Regions from separate parts of the Clostridium cylindrosporum DSM 605 genome, predicted to be linked through region 2. Evidence: riboswitches for the same ligand, from Rfam matches in the RefSeq annotation. Region 2 holds a riboswitch; the other holds the start of a gene.

Region 1 (12,546 bases), on a different contig from region 2:
CTTTAAGGTAACACAGGGAATATTAATAACTATAACTATAGCAATTCTTGCATGTGTTATTATACTAATTTCTTCAAAGCTTATAAATCCTTTAGTTAAACTTCAAGAAGGTATAAATAGAATTGCTGAAGGAGACCTAACTGTTAAGTTTAATGAGGATGGTAAAGGTGAAATTAGGTTAATAGAAGTAAGCATGAATAGAATGGCGAGTAATATACTTAACCTAATAACTAGCCTTAAAAAATCGGCACAAACAACTGCTGAGGCATCGGAGCAGCTTAATAGCTCATTTGGAGAAATAAGCAAAGCAGTTGAACAAACTTCATCATCTACGGTTCATATCTCTTCAATCATAAATGATCAAGGAAAGCTTGTAATAGAAAGTAATGAACAAATTAAAATTGTAGAAGATGGTATTGAAACTATTAAATCAAATGTTGATAATGTTTCACTTCTAGTAAATAAAGTTATGGAAAAATCAGATTATGGTATGGATTCTATAGAAAATACTGTAAGACAAATAAAGAACATTAAAGCTTCTACTGAGGAAGTAAGAGAAATTATAAATATACTAGATAAAAGTTCTGCTGAAATTACAGGAATAACAGATTCAATAGAATCAATAGCTGAGCAAACTAACCTTCTTGCTCTAAATGCATCAATAGAGGCTGCAAGAGCTGGTGATGCTGGAAGAGGATTTGCTGTTGTTGCAGGTGAAGTTGGAAAGCTTGCTGAACAATCAAATCAATCTGCAAGAATTATACGTGAGCTTATAGCAAAAAATCAACAAAACACTAAGCTTGCAGTAGATGCTATGGAAAAGGGTATAGACAGTGTAGTTAAAGGTGAGGAAATCGCTGAAAATGCTGGTGTAGCATTTAAGAGTATTACTGAACTTATAAATGACACTAAAAATAACATCAATATCATAGCTTCAAATTCAGCAAGTCTTGAAGAAAAGAAGGAAGCTATTTCAGAGACGATGATAAGTCTAAATAGCATTTCAGATGAGATAATTAATGAAACTAGTTCTACTGCAGCTACAACAGAGGAGCAGGCTGCAGGTATACAAGAGGTCGGGGAATTTGTACATTCTCTTTCAGATATGGCTGAAACTCTTGTTAAAGATATCGAAAAATTTAAGATTTAAATTAATCTAGAAGCGCTAAGTTATACTATAAACAAAAGCCCCTAAACCTACATTTGGCTTTAGGGGCTTTAACTATGGTAAAAGCTGAGTTTCACAATTACATAGGAATTTTAGACGTTCTATCTTGAAGTTTGAATTTGCCAAAATCTCTGGCCATGATTTAACATTTTCTATTATCTTATCTTTATACTCACTTGGTAGACTATCCCATGGCACAAGTGAAGGATGTGTTTTCTTCTTTTTATCTAACTTCTCACCATAGGTCCATCCTGCTTCCTTCTTCTCAAGGGAACTGCGCTTATGTTCATATTCTGCTAGGATACTTAATTCCTTTTCTGTAAAACTTATAACCTCTGGCTTTTCCATAACAGATATAAGATCATAATTTACCTTGTGCAGTGCTATAGGAATATGTCTTGCCTGACGCCTTATAGATGTTTTGTTTTCGTTTCCATACACTTCTATATGCTTTTCATATAATTCTCTAGCAAGCTTTTCTATTTTTTCACTGAAAAACTCTTCCTGCATTAGAAGTCTTGAAAACTCCTCTTCATCTACATGAAGTTTTAACTGTTCCTTTGATGGTAGATGAGCCTGCTCCCACTTTTTAGCTTCATTTAACATACTCATCTCAAGGATTGCTTCCATTGATCTTGATTCATGCTTATATCTTGGCACCTTAAGTAGAGCTCTTAAAACACCATCATCTATTTGGGCTTCACCTTCTCCACCTATAAGATGAGGCACCTTACGCTCTAAAAGCGTACGTAGCAGCATTGCACGTCTTATAATAAATAATTGGTCCCACTGTTCATCGGTTTGGTTTGGTCCAAGTATGTTAACATATCCCCTTAAACGACTTACAAAGTCTGGACCCTTAGAGGCTTGAAATTCTCTTTTAAATTCTTTCTTTTCTATTTCGCTTACTATATCCTCACCACAGAACTCATTAAAGGTACTACTTGTTCCTCCAGCAAATACGAAAATAGCCTTTCCTATAGGGTGAGTAGCATCCCCTTCTCTAAACTTCCCGTCCTGCATAGGTGCAAGGAAATACTTAAGCCATCCTAGTTTTCTTTCAAATGCACTATCAAATTCATCGAAAAACACTAAAGGAAGTTTTCCCTCTAGAGACAAATCCCTTACCTTATGGAATGCAACGATTAAATCTGATAATGTTTGGAACTGAGATAGGTTAAAGTCTAGTTTCTCTATAAGATTTGGAGCAATACTTGATGCTATTTCTGTAACCCCAAATGACTTTCCAGAGCCTGGAGTTCCAAATACCGCTATAGAAAGTGGTCTAACTGTATTCTTAGATGAGATATACTCTGACATAAGGTTTTTAATACTTCTATATGCTTCTATCTCTGTTCTATCAACTGTTTTTAACTTTCCAAACTGTGCTATAGGTATAAACTTCAGCGCACTTTTCTCACCATTTTTAACTATATCATAGGCTATTTCTGCTAAGTTAAATGAGTTTTTATCCTTTATAATATACCAACAAGCCCTACAATTAGGATTCTTTGTATTTCGTATTTTTACATCTTGGATATTTTCTTTATATATAAAGTCGTTTTCGCCTTCAGTAAACATTATAGGATCTGGATAAAGACTCTCCTCTACGCTACTTCCAAGCCCATTAATGAAGTACTTTTGTGCAGCAACAATTCCTTCACGTATACCTTCACTAAGGGACCCTTCAAAATCCTCTTTATTTCGAATTCCTGAAACAATATTACGTGCAAGTCCAGCAACGAAGCAAGAAGTAAGTCCAAACATCTTCCCCTGATCTTCTTTAATAAACCCGCCTTCAAACTCATAGGTTAAAAAATATAATTCAGACTCAGATTTTCCTGCATTTTTATAATGAATAGCACCTTCAACACCTAGTGGAATTATTAAGTTATGGCATTTTGAAAGTCTCGTAAGATTAGGATTATTATTCATTTGCCATACAAAATCAAGTGCTGTTCTCTCCCATGAAAGACTTTTACTTATATTAACTCCCTTTGAACGCAAATCATCTGCATTAATAACTACTATGGTATTTTTCAGATGATTCTTCTCTAAATGATTCCAAAGATTATTTGAACTTGCAAGGTTATTTGTCTTATAAATTATTATTGGGGATTTTCCACTAGTCTTTAATGCTACTGGCCAAAACTCTTCACTAGAATTAAATCCATTATTCTCATCATCTAGTATAACTATATCCGCATTCTCATCGTCATTTATAATATTAAATAATTTAGGTACTCCTGATTTAGGCCCTTGAAATCCAAGGTATTCCTTTACACGAAAAACCTTCTCTTTACCATTTTTTCTTTTCGGAAAAGTACCTAGCTCTACTGTTGAAATAAGAGCTTCTTCATTTATATTACCTAGACTTAAATCTATCTTTGGTGAAATGACATTTGCCTCTGTACCTAAAGCAACAAGCTTTGATAGAAGAAAGTCATCACCTAACTTCACACTTTTATGTACCCTAGGATAAGCCTTAAAACTTAATCCCTTTGTATCCTTATCGTTAGTTCTCCATTGAAATAAATTTACTGCTATATCACCTGTTACAACTATATTTACATTTTGATTTTTCATATCTTCACCTCTTCCTAGAGTAAATCCTTTGAAAGTATTGTTATTATTGTATCCCTAGAGTATTAATTCATCAAGTAGATACTTAAATGTACTTTAGTATAAAATATATACTGTGTAAAAATTAAGAGAATAACAATATACCTACTTTAATATTGTTATTCTCAACTATAAATTTATTTTCTTTAATTATTCTTATATATTAAACTTCGCAACTAAACTGCTAAGCTCCTGTGCAAGTTCAGCTTGATCCTTTGCAACTCTTGTAACTTCCTCTATTGAATTTGTAGTCTCCGTAACATTTTCAGAGATTTCATAGGTACTTGCTGTAGCTTCCTCAACTGCACTTGCTATAGCCTCTACCCCTACATTAATCTGCTGAGTTTTTGTTGATATTTGATCTGTTCTATCTGCAAAGTCGTGTACTAGTGCACCTACATACTCCGCATCCCTTTGGTATTGTAATCCAGTATCTACTAAAACCTGATAATCAACAATTACCTTTTCATCAATAAAGTTTAATATACCCTCTGCATTTTCTGATAGGTTTTTAAATGCATCCTGAACCTGTTTTGTCATTTGTTGAATGCTAGTTACAGTTTCCGCTGATTGTTCTGATAGCTTTCGAACTTCTGAGGCTACAACTGCGAATCCCTTTCCTTGCTCACCTGCCCTTGCAGCTTCTATAGCTGCGTTTAAAGCTAACAGGTTAATTTGATCTGAAATGCTAGAAATAACATTTGCCATAACTCCTATTTCTTCTACCACTTTACCATCAGCAATTGCATTTATAATTTTTTCTTGTTTTTCTTTATATGTAATCTCAGCTACTTCCTTAGATCTTACTGCATTGTTGTTCATTTCCTTTGCTCTAACTTCTATGTCCTTAGCTGATTTATTGCCTTCAGTTGCCCTACTTAGTAAGTCCTCTGTTGATAAATGTATGTCTTTACTAGAATTAATAATTTCTTCTGTTGAAGCACTTGTTTCCTCCATACCTGCAGCTATTTCTTGCGAACCTGAGTTTATACTTTGGGTTTGTCCATTTATAACCTCAACTGCAGCACTTAGCTCCTGGCTAGAAGAACCTAAATTATGAGATTTGTCTATTATATCTTGAATAATAGACCTTAGGTTTTTATGCATTTCATTTAAATAATTAACTAGTACGCCAACTTCATCTCTACTGTCATGGTCTAATTCCTGTATTGCTAAATTTCTATTAGCAATTTCCCTTGCAAAGTTTACAGCAGTATGTATTGGTCTCGTTATACTAGTAGTGATTACAAATGCTATTAGTATAGATATTACTATGATACTTATAATTACGGTTATAATAATGCTCTTTGCCATGTTGCTACTATTAATAGTTATATTGTGTATTTCCTGTGCATGGCTCTTTGTTGAATTAATTAACTTAGACATGTTCTCACTTATTAACTTAACTTGACTTGCACATACTGTCTTTGTATTAGCTTTAGCCTCTTCATACTTTCCTTCTAGAGTTAACCTTGTAGTCTCCTCTCTTATTGGCTTCCAGTCATTAAATGCATCACGTGCATTATTAACTATGGACTTATCCCCCTCAAAACCTTGATAAACAGCATCAAATTCCTTTAAAATCTTTTCTTCAAGATCCGCTGCAATCTTTACAGAGTTTTCGATTTCTAATGGATTTGTAGACATTACTACATCCTTCATTTCTCTATGAATCTTGACTATATCGGTTTCTATCTGTAGTGCCGTATTGCTTATCGTAAATGACTGCTTGTACATCTTTTCTGTTAATTTACTTAAATCTGTTAAGTATTTAACCCCTATACCTCCTAAAACTCCAGAAAGTAAAATAACAATAAGAAAACCTACTCCTATCTTTTGATACAATTTCATACTTTTAAACATTTCCCCACATCTCCTTTATTTTCAAAAAAAAGCACCTATGAAATCATAGGTGCTTAATAATTAAAATTACAGTTTTAATAACTATAGTTAATATAATTCGGCAACCTGGCTATCATTGAATAATTTATTATCTTTAGACCCATGGCTTTGCGTCCTTACCTTTCGATAAGTTTGCTATTATCGTCAATCTAATATTAAGTTTTGTAGGAAGTAGTCCTATTACTAATTATACATCTTTTATTATAAACATAACTTTATTACATTTTTACCTTTTATTACAATATCGTTCATTTTCGTATAAATATTAACCTTAAATACTCTAAAAACCTTATTTTACTTAGTGTTACTATACACCTTTTCCTGAATCTGTAACATCTACAAGGTCTCCTGGAAAGGTTTCGAATATGGTTTGACTTAATAAATACTCATTTTGAAATCTTATAACCCAGGAATGAACAATTGCTAATGGAACAGAAAATGGCACCTTCTTAGTACGATAATTTTCTAAACTATCAAGGAAAAACGCCTTTTCTTCCTGGGAAAGCTCATTTGAAAAATACCCAAATAGATGAAGAAGCATATTTATATTACGCATAGTAGTTGGTGCAATAGATAGAGCTTTATGTAGATAATGCTCATACTCATTAAATAAATCATCGATATCTATTTTCTTATGGTCACCTATTATTTGACCTAGCTTCTTTTGATTTCCTGGACTATGTGCCATAAGTAGATACTTATTCTCACTTTGAAACCCAATTAAAGATTCTATACATTTCCTTTTCTTAATCTCTCTAAAATCAACAAAAGTGAATATTTTAGTTAAAAAATGTTCTCTTATATTATAGTTTGTAAGTCTCCCCTCATCTTCAATAGGGACTTGATTAAACCTAGTTACAATCTTGTCTGCAAATAACCCTCTACCTTTTTCTACTACAGATGCAGACTTTCCATGATTATTATATACCTTTACATCTCTAACTCCACAGGAAGGGGAACGACTCTTTAGTATTGCCCCATGTATCTCATCAGATGACAATTCCTCTATAAATTTATCAGAGAATTCATTTACCTTATCAGTTAAGTCCTCTCCTGATTTAGAGAAGACTATTCTTTTTCCATTATCATTTGAAATTATCCTTAATGCCTCTCTAGGAATTGGTAGTCCTACAGCAACTTCTGGACACACTAATACAAAATTTACGTATGGCTTAAGTTTATTAACAAATGGACTTTTTGCAACTGCCCCATTATATCTGCAAGCTTCATTTTCTATACAATTACTTATTAAAATAGTAGGTTTCTTAAAGACTCTCATGACAAATTCAACCTCTCTTAATATCCTTTATTACTTAATTAAAAGATTACCCACTAAGATTATTTTTTATACTTATATAAAAAAAGAGTTGCAGCGATATAAATACCACTGCAACTCTTTCCTCACCATATTTTAGTCAATTACCCCATTAAACTTATATTATAAAAAACTAATTCTACACCTTACCACATCATTTTACAGTATTTTTTATGATGTAGCTAGTTTCTAAGGACCTAAGTTTAAGTCCTTTCTATATATAATACGATTTATAATTTGTAATCCTTGCAAAATTTAAATACTTTGCACATATTTTCCTAATTACTCAAATTTTTTAATAAAAAGAGTGTGTAAGACTAATCTTTACACACTCTCCTATTATGTAGCGATTTTTATATTGAAATAGTTAATTGGTGTACTATGTTTTACTTAGTAGTTGTAGTAGTTGTTGTACTACTCACAGGAGTCTTAGCTTTATTAGCTACATTCCCCTTAGCCTTCTTTACTTTTATAGCATACATAATGTTTTTTACACTTTCATCCTTGTACTTTTGGATAGTAGCAGTTGAATCTAGTGCTTGAAGCTTCTTTATTAGGTTAAGCTTCCCTGGAGTTATGCCATACTTCTTTGCCTCATCATGAAGAGATAATGAAACGCTTTCATTTTGTATAACTGCTTTTTTCTTATTTTTCTTTAAAGCTTCAGCAGCACCTGCATTTGCTTCACACTTTATTTTATCCGCAGTTGTTTTATTATTTGTTTCTGATGTAATTGCAACAACTGTTGATCCATCCTTTGTAATATAGTTATTACGTACAGAAGATGAAACTATTGTGTTAACAGCATTTTTAACACTAAGACCTGTTATCTTTACACCGCTTAATACCTTCTTACCTTCTTTATTACTCACTTCAACCTTTATAACCTTACCAGATGCATTTAATCCAAGTTCTATACTTGGCTTACTATCTAGGCTAAGGTATGATACTGGCTTTTGAATACTAGCAAGTGCTGAACTACCCCCAAGGCATAAAACCGCCATACAAGTTGCAGCTGCTATTTTCTTTTTCATAAGATTTCCTCCTTAGTAATTAAATTTTTCTTGGGATTCCATTTGTCTTAATGCATCTGTTAATATGCTTTATATACAAATTTAATATCTTCCTAATATTGATAGAACTTAAATCTTCAAAGTATATAGGTGTAATATTGTTACGTGGTAAAAAATTCTACAAATCTCATTTTTGGTTGTTTAATTCACTTTGATAATTTAAGTTAAATTTTCTACTAAGAATACATTAATAATCCCTTCCATATATAAAACGATTCACCATAAGAAATCCTTGCACTTTTAAGCTATTTATATTTAATAATAAAAAATTTATATGCAATATTCCTTCGTTAATTGTGTATAATCAGTTATTTATTTAACAGCAAAACCCTTAAGCTACCAAACTTACCGCTTAATTTTTTCTTAAAAACTTAAATACTATATTCCCTTACTCCAATTCTCTTTGTATAATGATTAATGTATTAAATTAAATAGAATTAACATGTAAAAGATAATGTTTTATATTTTTTATATTAAAATAATACGATATTAATTATTACTCGGAAAGGATGTGATTTTGTGGCTCATCATATTGTTGAAGAAGCTAAAAGATGTTTACAATGTAAGGTACCTAGATGTAGAACAGGTTGTCCAGTTAATACTCCTATAAATGAGGCTATTGCTATGCTTTTAGAGGGCAATATTGTGGAGGCTGGAGAAAAGTTATTCTCAAACAACCCTCTTTCAATTGTTTGTTCATTAGTATGTCCACACGAAAGATACTGTGAAGGTCATTGTGTACTTTCACATAAAAGCAACCCTATTCACTGGAGTTCTATTGAGCATTATATATCTGACTACTATCTAGATAAAGTAAATATAAATACTACGATAGACCCAAACAAGAAAGTAGCTATTGTAGGTTCAGGGCCTGCTGGAATTACAATTTCAATTATTCTTGCATCAAGGGGTTATGATATTACACTATTTGAAATGAATGATAAGATAGGTGGGGTTCTAAGATACGGAATACCAGAATTTAGATTACCTAATACTATTATAGATAGATTAACGGAAAAACTAAAATCTATAGGAGTTAAGATAAAACCTAATAGCTTAATAGGCTCTGTTCCTACTATCAATGATATATTTAGAGACGGATATAAGGCTATATTTATTGGTACAGGGGTTTGGAGACCTAATCCTTTAAACATTAAAGGAGAACATCTAGGTCATGTACACTACGCTATAGACTACCTAAAAAATCCTGATGTACATAACCTAGGTAAGAAGGTTTGTGTAATTGGCGCAGGAAATGTAGCTATAGATGTAGCTAGAACAGCTCTAAGAAAAGGCATAAAGAAAGTAGACATAATGTATAGAAAAGGCGAAGAGGATATGTCAGCTAGTAAGCATGAAATAACATATGCTAAGCTTGATGGAGTTAACTTTGAATTCTACAAAACCCCTGTTGAATTTAATGACGATGGAATAATATACTTAGATACTGAAAAGGTTACAGAGGACGGCAATGAAAAAGTAATAACCTTAGAAGCTTCTAAGAAACTATTTGAGGCAGACTCTATTATTATAGCAACTGGTCAAATGGCACGTATGAATACCTTCTCCTACTCAAAGGACCTTGAATTAAATGAATTTGGACTAGTTAAGGCAGATGAATTCGGACGTACAAGTCGTGATGGTGTTTTCGCATCAGGAGACGTAGTAACTGGTGCTAGAACCGTTGTAGAAGCAGTAAAGTTCTCTAAAAAAGTAGCAGATGCAATCGACGAATATATATCTGGAATATAAAACACTTTTAAGAATAATCAAAAGGTGCAATTGTTTAAAACAATTGCACCTTTTAGACTTATTATAGAGTGATCTATTCTATTAACTTGTTTGCTTAATTTGTTCAATAGCTAACTAGCGCTAATACCCCCGCTTTTATAAGTGGTGGGATGGGCGGTGGTATAGGCGATGCTAAGCTACTAGATAAAGACTTCTAAAAATCAATGGTATTAAAAATCCCCTGATTCAAGAATTCTGTTTATAGTAATGTCTATTTTGTAGTAATGTCTATATTTTACTTGTTACCTTTGCCGTTGCTGCTTGCTTTACCGTTTGCACTAGCATTATTTGTTTTGTTGTTTGAAGTGTTCTTAACTGTAGTCTTTACCATACTCTTTGTAGTAGTGTTGTTTGACTTAGTCATTGTCTTATTTATCGTCATTGTCTTATTCTTATTAACTACAGTAATATTCTTAGTCTTAGTGCTTGTAGCCTTCTTAGTTTCTTCTACATTATCTTTAGTACTTACATCAGTCTTGTCAGTTGTAGTGTCAGTTGTTGTAGTTCCTGGTGTAGTTGCTGTAGTTTTAGTTGTATCTGTAGTTGTATTTGTATTTGTAGACGTAGTTGGTGTTGTTGAAGTTCCTGGTGTATTTGTTGTTGACGCTGTTGTTCCTTCTGTCTTATCAGTTACAGTAGTTTCAGCTTTATTAGCAACATTGCCCTTACCCTTCTTCACCTTTATAGCGTACATAATATTCTTTACGCTTTCATCTTTGTACTTTTCTACAGTAGCAGTCTTGTCTAATACTTGAAGCTTCTTTATTAGATTAAGCTTTCCTGGAGTTATATTGTACTTCATTGCTTCTTCACGAAGAGATAGTGAAACCTCTCCCTTTGCTATAGCTGCTGTTTTATCGCTTTCCTTTAAAGCTTCAGTAGCACCTGCTTCTGCTGCTGTTTTTATCTCATTTGAAGTTTCTTTATCGTCTGTTTCTGCTGTAAGTGCAACAACTGATGAACCATCCTTAGCTATGTAATTCTTTTGGATAGCTGATAGAAGTAGTGTATTAACAGCCTTCTTAACATTAAGACCTGTTATCTTTACTCCATTAAGTATCTTGCTACCATCTTTATTACTTCCCTCAACCTTTATAACCTTACCAAATGCATTTACTCCTATTTCTACACTTGGATTAATGTCTAAGCTAAGGTATGATACTGGTGTCTTGTATTGAGCATATGCAGCTCCCCCTCCACCTAAACATAAAACTGCCATACATGTTGCTATTGCAATTTTCTTTTTCATATAGTTTACCCTCCATCATATCTACTAAATATACCAGGGATTGTATTTATCTTTAGTGTAGTTAATTCGTTGAGTCTTTAGATCTTATTTGATTTAACCTAAGTTTAAGTTAGCATTTATATTAGTCACTATTAAAGGGCTTCAAAGTTGTAACCTTTAAAAATGCTTATTTGATAGCCAAAGTTATATGTACTGAATATGTGATATAGAAATTATATAAATCATGTCTACATGGTTTTTATTTTTATATTGTGGTTAATCACAATTTCTAAAGACTCACTTTCAACCCCTTCTATACATAATACGATTTAGCTTTATAAATCCTTGCAAAGTTTTTTAAAATTTTTTTGAAATATTTTTATAAAGTAAAATAAAAGGGATTAGAATACTTTCTCTAATCCCTTTTATTATTATTTTGTAGATATATCTATGTTATTCTTATTCCATTTATCCCTTAATGTCTTTAGTCTATCTACTGCATCCTTTAGAGTTTCTGTCTTCTTCGCAAAATGCAGTCTTATTAGATGATTCACTGGTTCCTTAAAGAAACTAGAGCCTGGGACAGCTGCTACCCCTACTTCTTTAATCATCCATTCACAGAATTCTACATCAGCAATTTTACCACCAGTAAATTCACTTATATCAACAAGTACATAGTATGCACCTTGTGGAGTTATAAATTTTAGTCCCGCTTCATCTAGACCCTTTATGAATAAGTCCCTTTTCTTTGTATATAATTCTTGAAGATCCTCATAATATTTATCTGGCATCTCAAGCCCTGGAATCGCTGCCTTTTGAAGTGGTGATGCAGCCCCAACAGTTAAAAAGTCATGTACCGTACGGGCTTTATCTATAATATATGATGGCCCTATTATATAGCCAAGTCTCCATCCAGTTATAGCATAGGTTTTTGATAGCGAACTACATGAAATAGTTCTCTCAAACATCCCCTTTAATGAAGCAAAGTAAACATGTTTATTTGGTTTCATAACTATATGCTCATATACCTCATCAGTTATAACAAAGGTATCATGCTTCTCTGCCAAATCCGCTATAAACTGCAATTCTTCCTTTGTAAATACCTTCCCTGTAGGGTTAGAAGGATTACATATAATAATAGCCTTTGGCTTTTGTTCAAATGCACGGGTCAATTCATCCTTATCAAAGTTAAAATTAGGAGGGTTTAATGGAACATATATAGGCTCTGCACCTGATAAAACAACATCAGCTACATAATTTTCATAAAAAGGAGAAAACACTATAACCTTATCTCCTGGTTCACAAGCAGTCATCATAGCTACCATCATAGCTTCAGTACTTCCACAGCTAACTACTATATCAGTGTATGGGTCAATATCTATTCCCATAAATTTTGACTGCTTCTTAGCAAGTGCCTTTCTAAATTCCTCAGAACCCCATGTTATCT
Region 2 (12,546 bases):
AATGGCTAAGATATAACAAGTAAAGAAGATCAAGAGGAAGTTATGAAGAAAATTTTTAATAGTTTTATAACCTTGGTGGAATATAATTTTAGTACATTAATTTTAATAACTATTTTGAAGCTAATAGTGATTTTAGTAGTTTTATGTGTTGAGTCAAAAGTTTTTTATATGCACAGTACTACTTTTTTTAATAATGAGTTTTTCTATAAGCCTAAGGTAACAGCTCATAGGGCCTCAGCTGCAATAGCCCCAGAGAATACTTTAGCCGGATTTAAAGAGTCATTTCTTAGTGGGGCAGAGTACATAGAAATTGATATTCAAGAGACAAAGGATGGGGAGTTGATTCTTCTTCATGATTCAAATTTCAAAAGAACAACGGGAATAGATAAAAATGTTTGGGAAGTTAATTATGATGAGGTAAAAACCTATGATGCAGGAAGTCACTTTAGTCCTAGTTTTACTGGAGAAAAAATACCTACTCTCAAAGAAGTAATTAAATTTTCTAAGGATAAAACAAAATTGATCATAGAAATGAAACACGACAATAATATAAATAGCAATATAGAAGAAAAAGTTGTTAATTTAGTAAAAACAAATAAAATAGAAAACCAATGTATAATAGCATCTTCGAATAAAGAGATATTAAGAAGAGTAAAAGAACTAGACTCCAAGATAGTAACCTGTTTTATGACAAAGGTTACATATAGCAAGTTTTATGATTTAGATTATATTGATATATACGGTATTGAATCAAACTTTGTAAATAAGAATGTTGTTAATAATATTCATGAAAGAGGAAAACAAGTTTTTGTATGGACTATTAATGAGCAGAGTTTAATTAAGAAAATGATTGATTTAAAGGTGGATAGTATAATTACTGATAATCCTTACATGGTTAAGGATATAATTTATCCGCAGAAGAATAAATTTATGAACATATTAGCTAATTATTTGTTTCCTTAAATTTTAAATGACTATACATTTTAATATAATAGTGGGAATCTTGCCAAAGCTCCTATATGAGATTGAAATAACTTTATTCTCATGTAGGAGTTTTAATCATTAACTTACTAAAATATGATTGAATGTTTTTTATATTTATAATATAAGGCTCTTAATATCTATATAAAAAATAAGAAAAATAGGCTAGTATATTAATTAGGGCATTTTATTAATTTAAGACAGAAAGGAAGCGTTAATAAATGATTAGTAGAACTAAAATGGGAGTAATATATGCTACACTTTCCTATCTCTTATGGGGTATATTACCGTTATATTGGAAGGCAATAAATAACGTAGCACCATTTGAGATTCTTGCCAATAGAATATTCTGGGCATTTATATTTGTTGGAATACTATTAATGAGAAATGGTCAATTGAAGGAACTTATAGAGGTTATTAAAAATAAAAGAAGCTTATTATTTATATCACTTTCAGCTGCTATGGTAACTGTTAATTGGGGATTATATATTTGGGCTGTTAATTCAAATCACATAGTAGAGTCTAGCCTTGGTTATTATATGAATCCTTTAATAGTTGTATTTTTTGGAGTTATATTTTTGAAGGAAAAGCTTACAAAGGGTCAGATAGCTGCACTTATTTTGGCAACAACAGGAGTATTAGTTCTAACATTCCAATATGGTAAGGTCCCATGGATTTCAATTGCCTTAGCAGTTACCTTTGCTCTATATGGACTGTTAAAAAAGCTTACTAATGCTGGTTCAATGGTTTCCCTTGGAATAGAAACAGCACTTGTTACACCCTTCGCCTTAATATACATAATAACAAGACAGATTAATGGGATTGGGGCATTTGGGAATATTACAGCTTTTCAAACAATACTTTTAGTTTGTTCAGGAATTGTTACAGCAACACCTTTAATTTTATTTGCAAAGGGTGCTAAGAGAATTCCCCTTTCTACTCTTGGATTTATTCAGTATATTTCTCCTACTATGAGTTTATTATTAGGCATATTTTTATTTCATGAAAAGTTTACTATAGTTCACCTAATAAGCTTTGGATTTATATGGCTTTCACTTCTAGTATATTCTATATCAGAAACAAAGTTTGTAAAGAAGGAAAAGAAAGGTGATATAGTATCGTAATCCATATTATATCTTTTGATAAATATATGCAGAAATAATAAAAGCTAAAGCAACGAATACAATTGCTTTAGCTTTTAGTTTTAAATATATTTAATTTATAGTATATTTCAGTAAAGTTTAGCTTAAAATTATTAAGGTTTCATGTTTATCCAACTATCGAAATAATGTACCGCAAAACCATTAAAGGATGGATTAGTATTATAGTTTAAGTAAACTCTATTTAATTCGTTGTACATATAACTTTCTCCCTCTTCGAAGAAAGTAACAAAAGTAGTATCAGGTAGGCTTCCAGTTTCAACAGCAATAGTTGCTTTTACATTATATTTTTTACACAAGTTCATTTCGACTTCAGCAATTTTATTAATTCCATTATCTCCAGTGGCAATGTCCCTATATGCCATAATTGTAACACTCTTTATATTTTTAAATATCCATTCAGCAAGATTTCCATTACCATAGCTAGTATTATACTTTATCTGATTAAACCAAAATGGAATATCTATACCTAGATTTAAATTTAGTTTTTTACAAGCATTTTTTGATCTTAGAAGAAGATCTTGATATTTTGATATTATTTTATTTTGGTTTGTAGCATACTCCTCATTTCCATATGGTTCTACATCAAGATGAACACCTTTAAATCTTTCGTTTAATGATGAAGCTTTTTGATATCTACTAAGCCAATTGAAAAATCTCCCTTGAAGAATTCCGCCATCATCTGACACCCAAGTTGGAGCTCCATCTAAAGCTTCTACAACTATATTATTCATAGCTGCTTTTCTTATAAAGTTTTTGTAATACATATAATCTAAATTATAATCAATTTGAAGATAAAGAGTATTAACTCTTTTCTTTACTAGAAAGTTTATTATATCCTCTGAGTTGTTTACTATTTCAGAGGTGTTCCATAACCAAGTAGAAAAGCCTACATTATTTGGAATAGAATTACCGGTTTGAATAGTTTCTGCTTTAACTATACTTGTTGGTATGATAAGAATTGTGATCAATAAAGTAATAGAAAAAATTTTTGCAAATTTCATAATAACCTCTCCTTTATACTGAAAAGCTCAAGAGGCTCCTATATGGAGTCCTGGTAACCTGGCAGCCATAGGGTTATTACCCCTTAGGTCCATAGCTTTGCGTCTTTGCCTTTCGACAAATTTGCCTTTTTCAGAATTATTAATATTTGTTTTATTATACCAAAAAATTATACAGAAAGTAATAAGACTTTTAATTTTATTATAATAGATTATAATTGTATATATATGTATAAGAATTAGTGTTTTAAGGAGTAGAATTTAATGAGTGTAAAAGTATATTATTTTTCATCTACAGGTAATAGTCTATACGTAGCCAAGAGAATTTGTGAGGATTTATGCGAGGGAGAAGTTTTTTCAGCTTCCAAGTTACTAAAGGACAAGCAGTTTGATATAAATGCAGATGTAGTAGGGTTTATATATCCCATACATGTGGGATCAGTGCCTATAGTTTTAGAGGAGTTTTTAAGTAAGGTGAATATAGAAGGAAATCCTTATATTTTCTCAGTAGGTGTTACTGGTGGCGGAGGAGCTAATATGAGCTTTAGACATATTAATAAGCTTTTAAATGGCAAAAATAAGATTTCAAATTATTTCACTATCAAATACGTATCTAATTATATAAGAGCTGGAAGAAGTGCTACTCCTGAAAGAGTAGGGGAATCTATAAAGAAAAATGAACCTATTATATCAGAGATAGCTATAAGTATTAAAAATAGAGAAGTTAAGCCTTTAGGTGGAAGACTCGGTATTCATTTTGCCCTATATAATATGTGGAAAGATTTATATAAAAGCAAAGATAAGAACTTTAATGTTAATGACAAGTGTGTATCCTGTGATATATGTAGTAGAGTATGCCCTAGTAATAATATTGTATTAGTAAATGGAAAGCCTACTTGGAATAAAAAATGTAGTGATTGCTTGGCATGTATAAACCTATGTCCTAAAGAAGCAATAAACATAGGAAAGAAAACAGTGAAGAAAGAAAGGTATAAGCACCCTAGCATAGATATTAATGAATTGATATAAAAGAAAAGTGTATTTACGTAAATAACTTTCACTAATGCATTCCCATCAGTGAAAAGAAATGTTATTATATAAGTTGTAGTATAATTTAATATATTTTGTAGTGCTAGGGGTGCCTTTTGGCTGAGAGAAGTAAAAAACTTTAACCCTTTGAACCTGATACGGATAACACCGACGGAGGGAAGCTGTTTGGAATGAATGTTTTTAATGCACTATTTTTAATAGTGCATTTTTGTTTTAAGGGAATGTTTTGGAGGAAATATGTTTATTGATGCACATAATCATTTAGACTTTTATGGTAATAACCTAAGCTATGTCCTAGATATGATAAGGGAAAATTCAATTAAAACCCTTGCCTGTTCTATGGATGAAGCAAGCTATTTATTTACAAGAGAGTTAAGCAAGGAAAATGAATATATAATCCCATGCTTTGGCATACATCCTTGGAAAGCATATGAAAACCATAAAGAACTAGATAGATTCGATGAATATATAAGAGAGTCAAGGGTAATAGGTGAGATAGGTCTTGATTATTATTGGGTGCTAGAGAAAGAAAGATATCCTTATATGGTTAAGGTATTTAAATATTTTCTAGCAAAAGCTGGAGAATATAATAAGCTCACTAATATACATACTAAAGGTGCAGAGATAGAAATACTTGAATTTTTAAGAAAGTATAGCTTAAGAAATCCTATAATTCATTGGTATAGTGGTCCTATGGATGTATTTAGAAAGCTTCTAGATTATGGATGTTATTTCACAATAAGTGTTGATATTGAAAGTTCAGAGTTAACTAAGGAGATAGTTGAAGCTCTTCCACTAGATAGAATTCTTACAGAAACAGATGGACCAAACGCCTTAGAGTGGGTAAATGGCAAGTATGGATATCCAGTGGAAGTTAAAAATATAGTAAAGCAAATTTCATTAATAAAGGGAATTCATTATGATGAGGTTAAAGATGAAATTTTAAATAATTTTAATATAATAATGGATGATTATTAAAGGGAGGTGAAACAGATGAGTAAAATAAATGTAAGTCTTCAAGTAGTTCCTGCTGTTCCAGAGGAGAGAGTATATCCTGTAGTTGATAAGGTTATTGAATATATTGCATCAACTGGTGTAAAATATGTGGTTGGCCCAATGGAAACAACTATGGAGGGGGACTTAGATACCCTTTTAGAGATCGTGAAAAAGGCTCAACACATATGTGTTGAGGAAGGTGCTTCAAGGGTAGTTTCAGTTGTAAAGATAGATTACAAAAGTGAAGGCGTGACTATTGATGAAAAGATTGGAAAGTATACAAAATAGGCTTTATCCTATAGCTACAGTAATTACTATTATTCTGCTCTGGCAGGGTATTGTAGTTTTTGAGCATATACCACAGTACATTCTTCCTTCTCCAGTTAATATAGTTGACACTCTTATTAAGGACTTTCCTATAATAGCAGGTCATACGAAAATAACATTATATGAGTCCTTTATAGGATTTGTAGTATCTATTTTATTGTCCTTTATGTTAGCTGTAGTAATGGATAATTTTAATGTAGTAAAGAAATCAATATACCCAATTTTAGTAATATCCCAGACTATACCTACCATAGCAATTGCTCCCTTGTTTATAATATGGTTTGGGTTTGGAATATTACCTAAGATTATAGTTGTTATAATGGTATGTTTCTTCCCGATAGTTATAAGTTTAGTAGATGGTTTTGAGAAAATTGATAGGGATTACATAAATCTATTTTCAACTATAAAGGCATCAAGGCTACAAGCTTTTTATCATTTAAAGCTTCCATATGCAATGGTGAACCTATTTTCAGGTCTTAAAATTGCTGCGACTTATATGATAATGTCTGCTGTTATAGGGGAATGGCTTGGAGGAGATAAGGGTATAGGTGTTTATATGGTCAGAGCGAAAAGTGCATATGCTTTAGATAAGGTATTTGCATCAATATTGGTAATAGTATTTATTACTATTTTGATAATCTATGCTATAGATTTCCTAGGAAAAAAACTAATTCATTGGAAGTAAGAGGTGAAGGACATATGAAAAAAAATAGGTTTTTATCTTTAGTAGTTGCACTAACAATATCTGCTCTTGTAATGAGTGGATGTTCAGTAGATAAGAAAGATGAGAATAAGGAATCAAAACAATTAGAAAAGACAACTGTTGTACTTGACTGGACACCAAATACGAATCATACAGGTCTATATGTAGCCTTAGAAAAGGGATACTATAAAGCTGAGGGATTAGATGTTCAAATAGTTCAGCCATCAGAAGGTGGAACAGGAACTCTTATAGCTACAGGTAAAGGTGACTTTGGAGTAAGTTACCAAGAAGATGTAACATATGCATTAACAGGGGATCAGCCCCTTCCAATAAAGGCAATTGCTACAGTTATTCAGCATAATACTTCTGGATTTGCGTCTCTTAAGAGTAAAAACATTAAAAATGTTAAGGATTTTGAAGGCAAAACCTACGGAGGATGGGGGTCACCATCTGAGGAAGCAGTTTTAAAGGCTGTTATGGAGAAAAGTGGAGCAGATTATAAAAAGCTTAAGAACATTAGTATAGGAAACGATGATTTCTTCGCTGCTACGAAAAAGAATATAGATATTGCATGGATTTTTGAAGGTTGGACAGGAATTGAGGCAAAGATAAAAGATATTGATTTAAACTATATAGCGGTTAAGGATTTAGACCCAGCACTTGATTATTACACACCAATATTAATTACAAATAATAAGGTTATAAAGGAAAATCCAGAAAAGGTTAGAAAGTTCCTAAAGGCAACACAAGAGGGATATGAATATGCTATAAAGAATCCAGAGGAAAGTGCAAAGATTCTTCTAAAATATGCTCCAGAAATTAATGAAAAACTAGCTGTTGATAGTCAAAAGTATTTAGCAAATCAATATATAGCAGATGCACCTAAATGGGGAGCTATGAAAGCAGAAGTATGGAGTAATTATGCTAAGTTTCTAAAGGACAAGGGAATAATTAAGAAGGATCTAAAGGCTGAAGATGCATTTACAAATGAATTCTTACCAAAATAAAGATCAAAGCTTTTTAATTAGTTTAAGGAATATTAATAAAAGCTTTGATGATAAAAGGATTCTAAAAGATATTTCCATAAATATAGCTAAAGGAGAGTTTGTTTCTATTTTAGGACCAAGTGGCTGTGGTAAAAGTACAATATTTAATATTATAACAGGCCTTGAAAAACAAGATTCAGGTGACCTTTTAGTAAGTGGAGATATTGGCTATATGCAGCAAAAAGACCTACTACTACCCTGGAAAAGTATTATAGAAAATGTTGTATTGCCATTAGATATAAAAGGTAAGAATAAAAAGGAGTCAAGACAGAGAGCCAAAAGTTATATGGAGATGATGGGACTTGAAGGATATGGAGAAAAGTATCCATATCAGCTTTCAGGAGGAATGAAACAAAGAGCAAGTTTTCTTAGAACATTTCTATCAACAGATGAGATAATGCTTTTAGATGAGCCCTTTGGTGCCCTTGATTCAATCACAAAGAGCAAAATGCAAAAATGGCTTTTAGAAATGAAGAATTCCTTAAACACTACAATACTTTTTATAACACATGATATTGAAGAAGCTATATTCTTATCAGATAGAATATACGTAATGGACTCAAGGCCTGGAATAATTAAAGAAGAGATATACTTAGATTTCTTTAAGGAATATAAGGAAAAAAGACTTCTTTCCAAGGAACTTTTAAATATAAAAGAAGATATTTTACGCATTTTTTAATAAGTAGTTATTGATAGAGTAGATTTAGAATTTTAAATCTACTCTATTATTTTATTATAGTAGCATATAACTTATAAACCTTAAGTTACCTGTGCTAAATTTAACTCAGAAATAAAAATTATAAATCTTATATGATAAAATGTAATTATTAAATTTGTGTAATGAAAGTAGGATGAAATATGGTAGATAACCAGTATAATAAAGATTACTCAGAGGATTCATTATTTAAAAAGATAAAATCAGTATTATCAAAGGCTAAAGTCTCAGTGGTTTATGGAGCTTTATTATTGTTTTACTCACTGAAGGACCCTGATGTACCTAAGAAAGCTAAGACAACAATTATAGGTGCTTTGGGATACTTTATAGTACCCACTGATTTAATGGCGGATATAGTACCAGTTGTAGGATTTGGAGATGATTTAACTGCGATAATTTCAGCACTAAGTATAATAGCTATCTATATATCTCCAGAAACTAAAAATAGAGCTAAGGAGAAAACTAAAGAGTTATTTAATAATGCTTTAGAGGATGATTTTAAAGAAATTGATGACAAAATATAGTAAGTAGCTAAAAAGTCAATTAAATGTATAAGTTTTAGGACTAAAATACTATTAGTAATAATATTTAATATTAGTGATGTTTATTATTATTAATAGGAGGATTTGAATGATAGATAAAAAGAAGATTTATGATGATATATTTCATAATCCTAAATACAAAAATATATCTTATCATGAAATGGAAACTCTTTATAAAAATGCTTTAATAGGTGTATATGATGATAGTGTAATTCCAGAGCCTAAGGTTAAAATAAAATATGCTTATTCACCTAAAAATGCAGTTGATTATGCAATGAAATATGCACTGAATTATAATCCGAACTATCCGCATTATGCCGGTATAGGGGGAGATTGTGCTAACTTTGTTTCTCAGGCATTATATGCAGGTGGAAAGCCAATGATTGGTAGAGATGCAACTAGTCTCAAAAGCTGGTTTTGTAGGTCAAGAAATAAATGGGATGTTAAGTTAATATCATCTACATGGAGAGGTGCAAGTGCCTTTGCGCTATATTGGAGAGCAAATGCAAATGCATTTAAAGACTTCGGTAGTTCTTATTTTGAGAATTTAGAATCCTTTAGAGAAATATACAATTATGGCGTAAGAGGTGACGCATTATCACTACTTGATTCCTACGGGAAAGCTTATCATACCTTAATAATTGTAGACTATGATAATGGAGATTTGATATGTGCTTCACATTCATATGATTCAAATAATAGGTCTCTACTTGCTGCTGAGCCAGAAGGAGGAGTAAGGATTTATAGAATGAGTTAATAGGAAGTTGTATTATGTTTCATACTTGAAAGCAATTATAAGGAAGGTACAGGTTAGTATAAGTATGAGAAGAACTATCATAAATGTTAAAGGAATAGTTCAAGGAGTAGGTTTTAGACCATTTATATATAGATCTGCAATAAAAAATAGCCTGAAGGGTTTTGTATATAATAACTTAAGTGGATTATATATAGATATTGAAGGGAAAGAATCGGATATCAATGAGTTTTTATATAATCTAAAATATAATCATCCTCATTTAGCTAAAATTAATAACATTACTACTAGAGATAAGAAACCAATGTATTATAAAGATTTTCAGATAAGAGAAAGTAAGAGCATAGATCAAGAGGTTACTTTAATATCACCTGATATTGTTACATGTAATGTAATAAGTGCATAGAGGACATAAAAGACAAGCAAAATAAGAGATATGAATATGCTTTTACAAATTGTACCGACTGTGGGCATAGATTTTCTATTATAAAATCTACGCCCTGTGATAGAGATAAAACAACAATGCAAAGTTTTAAAATGTACAGTGAATGTAAATTAGAGTATTTAAACATATTAAACAAAAGATTTCATGCACAACCTAATTCATGTCCAGGTTGTGGGCCAAGTATATGGATGTTAAATTCAAATGGGAAAAAGGTAGATATAAAAAATATATACCATGTAATGATGGTGGCCTTTCTTTAGGACAAATTATGATAGGCAAAGAAAATATCATAAGTTTTAGTTAAATAAATAATTTTATTAGTCAAGTAGTAGAGTTTTGAGTATTGGTAAAGGTTTTAAATTTATACCAATACTTTTTATATTTTAAAGAAATCTTCATACAATCTTTAAATAAAAGTATTAGTATTATATAAGTAAAAGTATAAAATCGAGAATTCCATATATTTTTAGGTGTTATTATAATACATAGGGAGGAAAATATATGAGCAATATTTTAATAATTGAAGATGAGAAAAGTGTTTCAGAGGTATTAAAAGCCTACCTAGAGAAGGAAGGGTATAAGGTTTGTTGCACTACAAAGGGATTAAAAGGTATAGAAATCTTTAAGTCAATGGATTTTAGCCTTATTATTCTTGATTTAATGTTACCAGATATTAGTGGAGAAGAAGTATGTAAAAAAATTAGACAATTTTCAAATGTTCATATTTTTATGCTAACAGCTAAGGCATCACTTAATGATAGAATAGAAGGGTTAAATATAGGTTCAGATGAATACTTGGTTAAGCCATTTAGTCCAAGGGAACTAACAGCAAGGGTTAATGCTCTTTTTAGAAGATTAAATACAAAGGCAACTAATTTGGACTTACTTTTTTACGATGAAAGATTAAGTGTTGATTACGATAAAAGAGAGGTAAAAGTAAATGGAGAAGAGGTTTCATTTACACCAAATGAATTCGATATTTTGTATGTGCTTATATCAAATAAAGGAAAGGTTTTATCAAGGGAACAATTAATAAATAAAGTATTTGGTATAGATTTTGATGGATATGATAGGACCATTGATGTACACATAAAAAATATTCGTAAAAAGATAGAGTTAGACACTAAAAATCCAAAATACATTGTTACTGTTATGAAAGTAGGTTATAAATTTGGTGGTGAGAATTAATTGCAAACGATAAGAAAAAGGTTAGGTATTTTATTTGTTATTTGTTCTATTGCAGCAATATTATTAATTACACTATTTGTAAATATAACAGTGAATAATAAATTTGATCAATATATGAAGGATATACAAAATAAAAGATATGAAAGAATTGTATCCTATTTTCAGGAGGTATATAGAAGAGAAGGTAAGTGGAGTAAAAATTCAGGTATTGAGTTAATGCACGAGGCGTATATGAGTAATTACTGTTTAACTTTATTAGACAGTAGCAAAAAGTTTATATGGGGAATGAATCCTAGTGAGATTAAAAGCAAATTACATGTAAATACCATGCTAACAAAAGAGAAAGGAATTTATACTTCTAATAGGTTTGAAATTAAGGTTAATGAGAAGTTAGTTGGATATGTAGAAATAGGTCAGTATTCACCTATATTGTTAACTAAAGAAGATATGCACTTTAAAAGATCAATAAATGAAAGTATAGTTATTAGTGGGATAATAGCGCTCATTATTATAACTGCTATAAGCCTTTACTTTTCAAAGCAATTTTCAACTCCAATTATGGAAGTTGCAAATATGTTCGTTAGATTATCAAAGGGGAACTTTGATACAAAGTCAATTTCAGAAAGTAATATTGAGGAGTTGGAGAATTTAAGAAAAAGTATAAATATACTAGCTGAAAAATTAAGATATCAAGATATGATTAGAAAAAGATTAGTTTCTGATATATCTCATGAAATAAGAACACCATTAAATGTATTACAGAATAACTTAGAAGCTATGATAGATGGTATTTTTCCTGTTACTGCAGAAAGGTTAAGTTATCTTAATGAAGAAGTTATAAGATTTGGTAAATTATTAAGTAATCTAAATACTTTAAAAGAATTCGAGTGTGAAAGTATAAAGCTTAACTTTGAATTAATTAATTTAGATGAGTTACTGGAAGATATATGTAAGGATTTCTATGTAGAGGCAAACAATAAAAACATTAAGCTAGACTACTGTATAGAGCCGAAGGAAAAATATCTTATAACTGGTGATAAGGATAAGTTAAAACAAGTGTTTATTAATTTAATATCTAATGCCATTAAGTTTACTGAACTAAATGGTAAGGTGTCAATTAATATTTATAGTCATAATAAGAATGTTATTGTGGAAATAAAAGATAGCGGTGTAGGAATAAAAAAGGAAGACCTACCTTTCATATTTGAGAGACTTTATAGAGGTGACAAAAGTAGAAATGAAATTGAAGGCAGTGGAATAGGATTAACTATTGTAAAAAATATATTACAGTTTCATTATGCAAATATTGATGTGGAAAGTGATGAGGGGGAAGGTACTATTTTTAGGATTTACTTTATAAAGAGTTAAATGTATAAACGATATAAAGAGTATTGGTAATAATTATTTCCAATACTCTTTATATCGTTTACTTATTTTTTGCTACTTCTAATACAGCAGCTTGATGTTCAGGATCCTTTTTCCCATCTTTGTGTCTTGTACTATTTAAAAAATGAATATCAAAGTGTCCATCCATACCATTTTTTTTGATAACATCTAGATTTTTACCTTTTCCGTAGCCCTGTGAACGATTATTAATTACCGAGTATGCTGGTGAAGAGTCTAATCCTGCATGAGGCA

The links. A riboswitch is a leader RNA that binds a small molecule or an ion and turns the genes downstream of it on or off. The one in region 2 is predicted to bind cyclic di-GMP.
Region 1: linked by a shared signal. The riboswitch ahead of CLCY_RS08205 (methyl-accepting chemotaxis protein) and the one ahead of CLCY_RS01320 (hypothetical protein) in region 2 are both predicted to bind cyclic di-GMP.

What each region holds. Positions count from the first base shown of each region.
Region 1 is NZ_LFVU01000026.1:263,548-276,093, reverse strand. Features, by position in the region: gene CLCY_RS08215 (methyl-accepting chemotaxis protein) at 1-1,150, shown strand, start outside; gene CLCY_RS08210 (RyR domain-containing protein) at 1,223-3,754, opposite strand; gene CLCY_RS08205 (methyl-accepting chemotaxis protein) at 3,947-5,653, opposite strand; cyclic di-GMP riboswitch class I at 5,750-5,839, opposite strand; gene CLCY_RS08200 (YbgA family protein) at 6,000-6,971, opposite strand; gene CLCY_RS08195 (anti-sigma-I factor RsgI family protein) at 7,394-8,041, opposite strand; gene CLCY_RS08190 (NAD(P)-dependent oxidoreductase) at 8,600-9,832, shown strand; gene CLCY_RS13355 (anti-sigma-I factor RsgI family protein) at 10,107-11,120, opposite strand; gene CLCY_RS08180 (pyridoxal phosphate-dependent aminotransferase) at 11,531-12,546, opposite strand, start outside.
Region 2 is NZ_LFVU01000002.1:141,870-154,415, reverse strand. Features, by position in the region: gene CLCY_RS01330 (glycerophosphodiester phosphodiesterase) at 43-963, shown strand; gene rarD (EamA family transporter RarD) at 1,203-2,105, shown strand; gene CLCY_RS01320 (hypothetical protein) at 2,237-3,145, opposite strand; cyclic di-GMP riboswitch class I at 3,195-3,281, opposite strand; gene CLCY_RS01315 (EFR1 family ferrodoxin) at 3,407-4,171, shown strand; TPP riboswitch at 4,267-4,368, shown strand; gene CLCY_RS01310 (TatD family hydrolase) at 4,430-5,170, shown strand; gene CLCY_RS01305 (thiamine-binding protein) at 5,186-5,476, shown strand; gene CLCY_RS01300 (ABC transporter permease) at 5,448-6,200, shown strand; gene CLCY_RS01295 (ABC transporter substrate-binding protein) at 6,215-7,225, shown strand; gene CLCY_RS01290 (ABC transporter ATP-binding protein) at 7,206-7,943, shown strand; gene CLCY_RS01285 (YkvA family protein) at 8,123-8,503, shown strand; gene CLCY_RS01280 (amidase domain-containing protein) at 8,610-9,278, shown strand; gene CLCY_RS01275 (acylphosphatase) at 9,343-9,681, shown strand; partial or broken gene CLCY_RS14135 (hypothetical protein) at 9,678-9,869, shown strand; gene CLCY_RS01270 (response regulator transcription factor) at 10,222-10,908, shown strand; gene CLCY_RS01265 (sensor histidine kinase) at 10,909-12,276, shown strand; gene CLCY_RS13260 (hypothetical protein) at 12,335-12,546, opposite strand, start outside.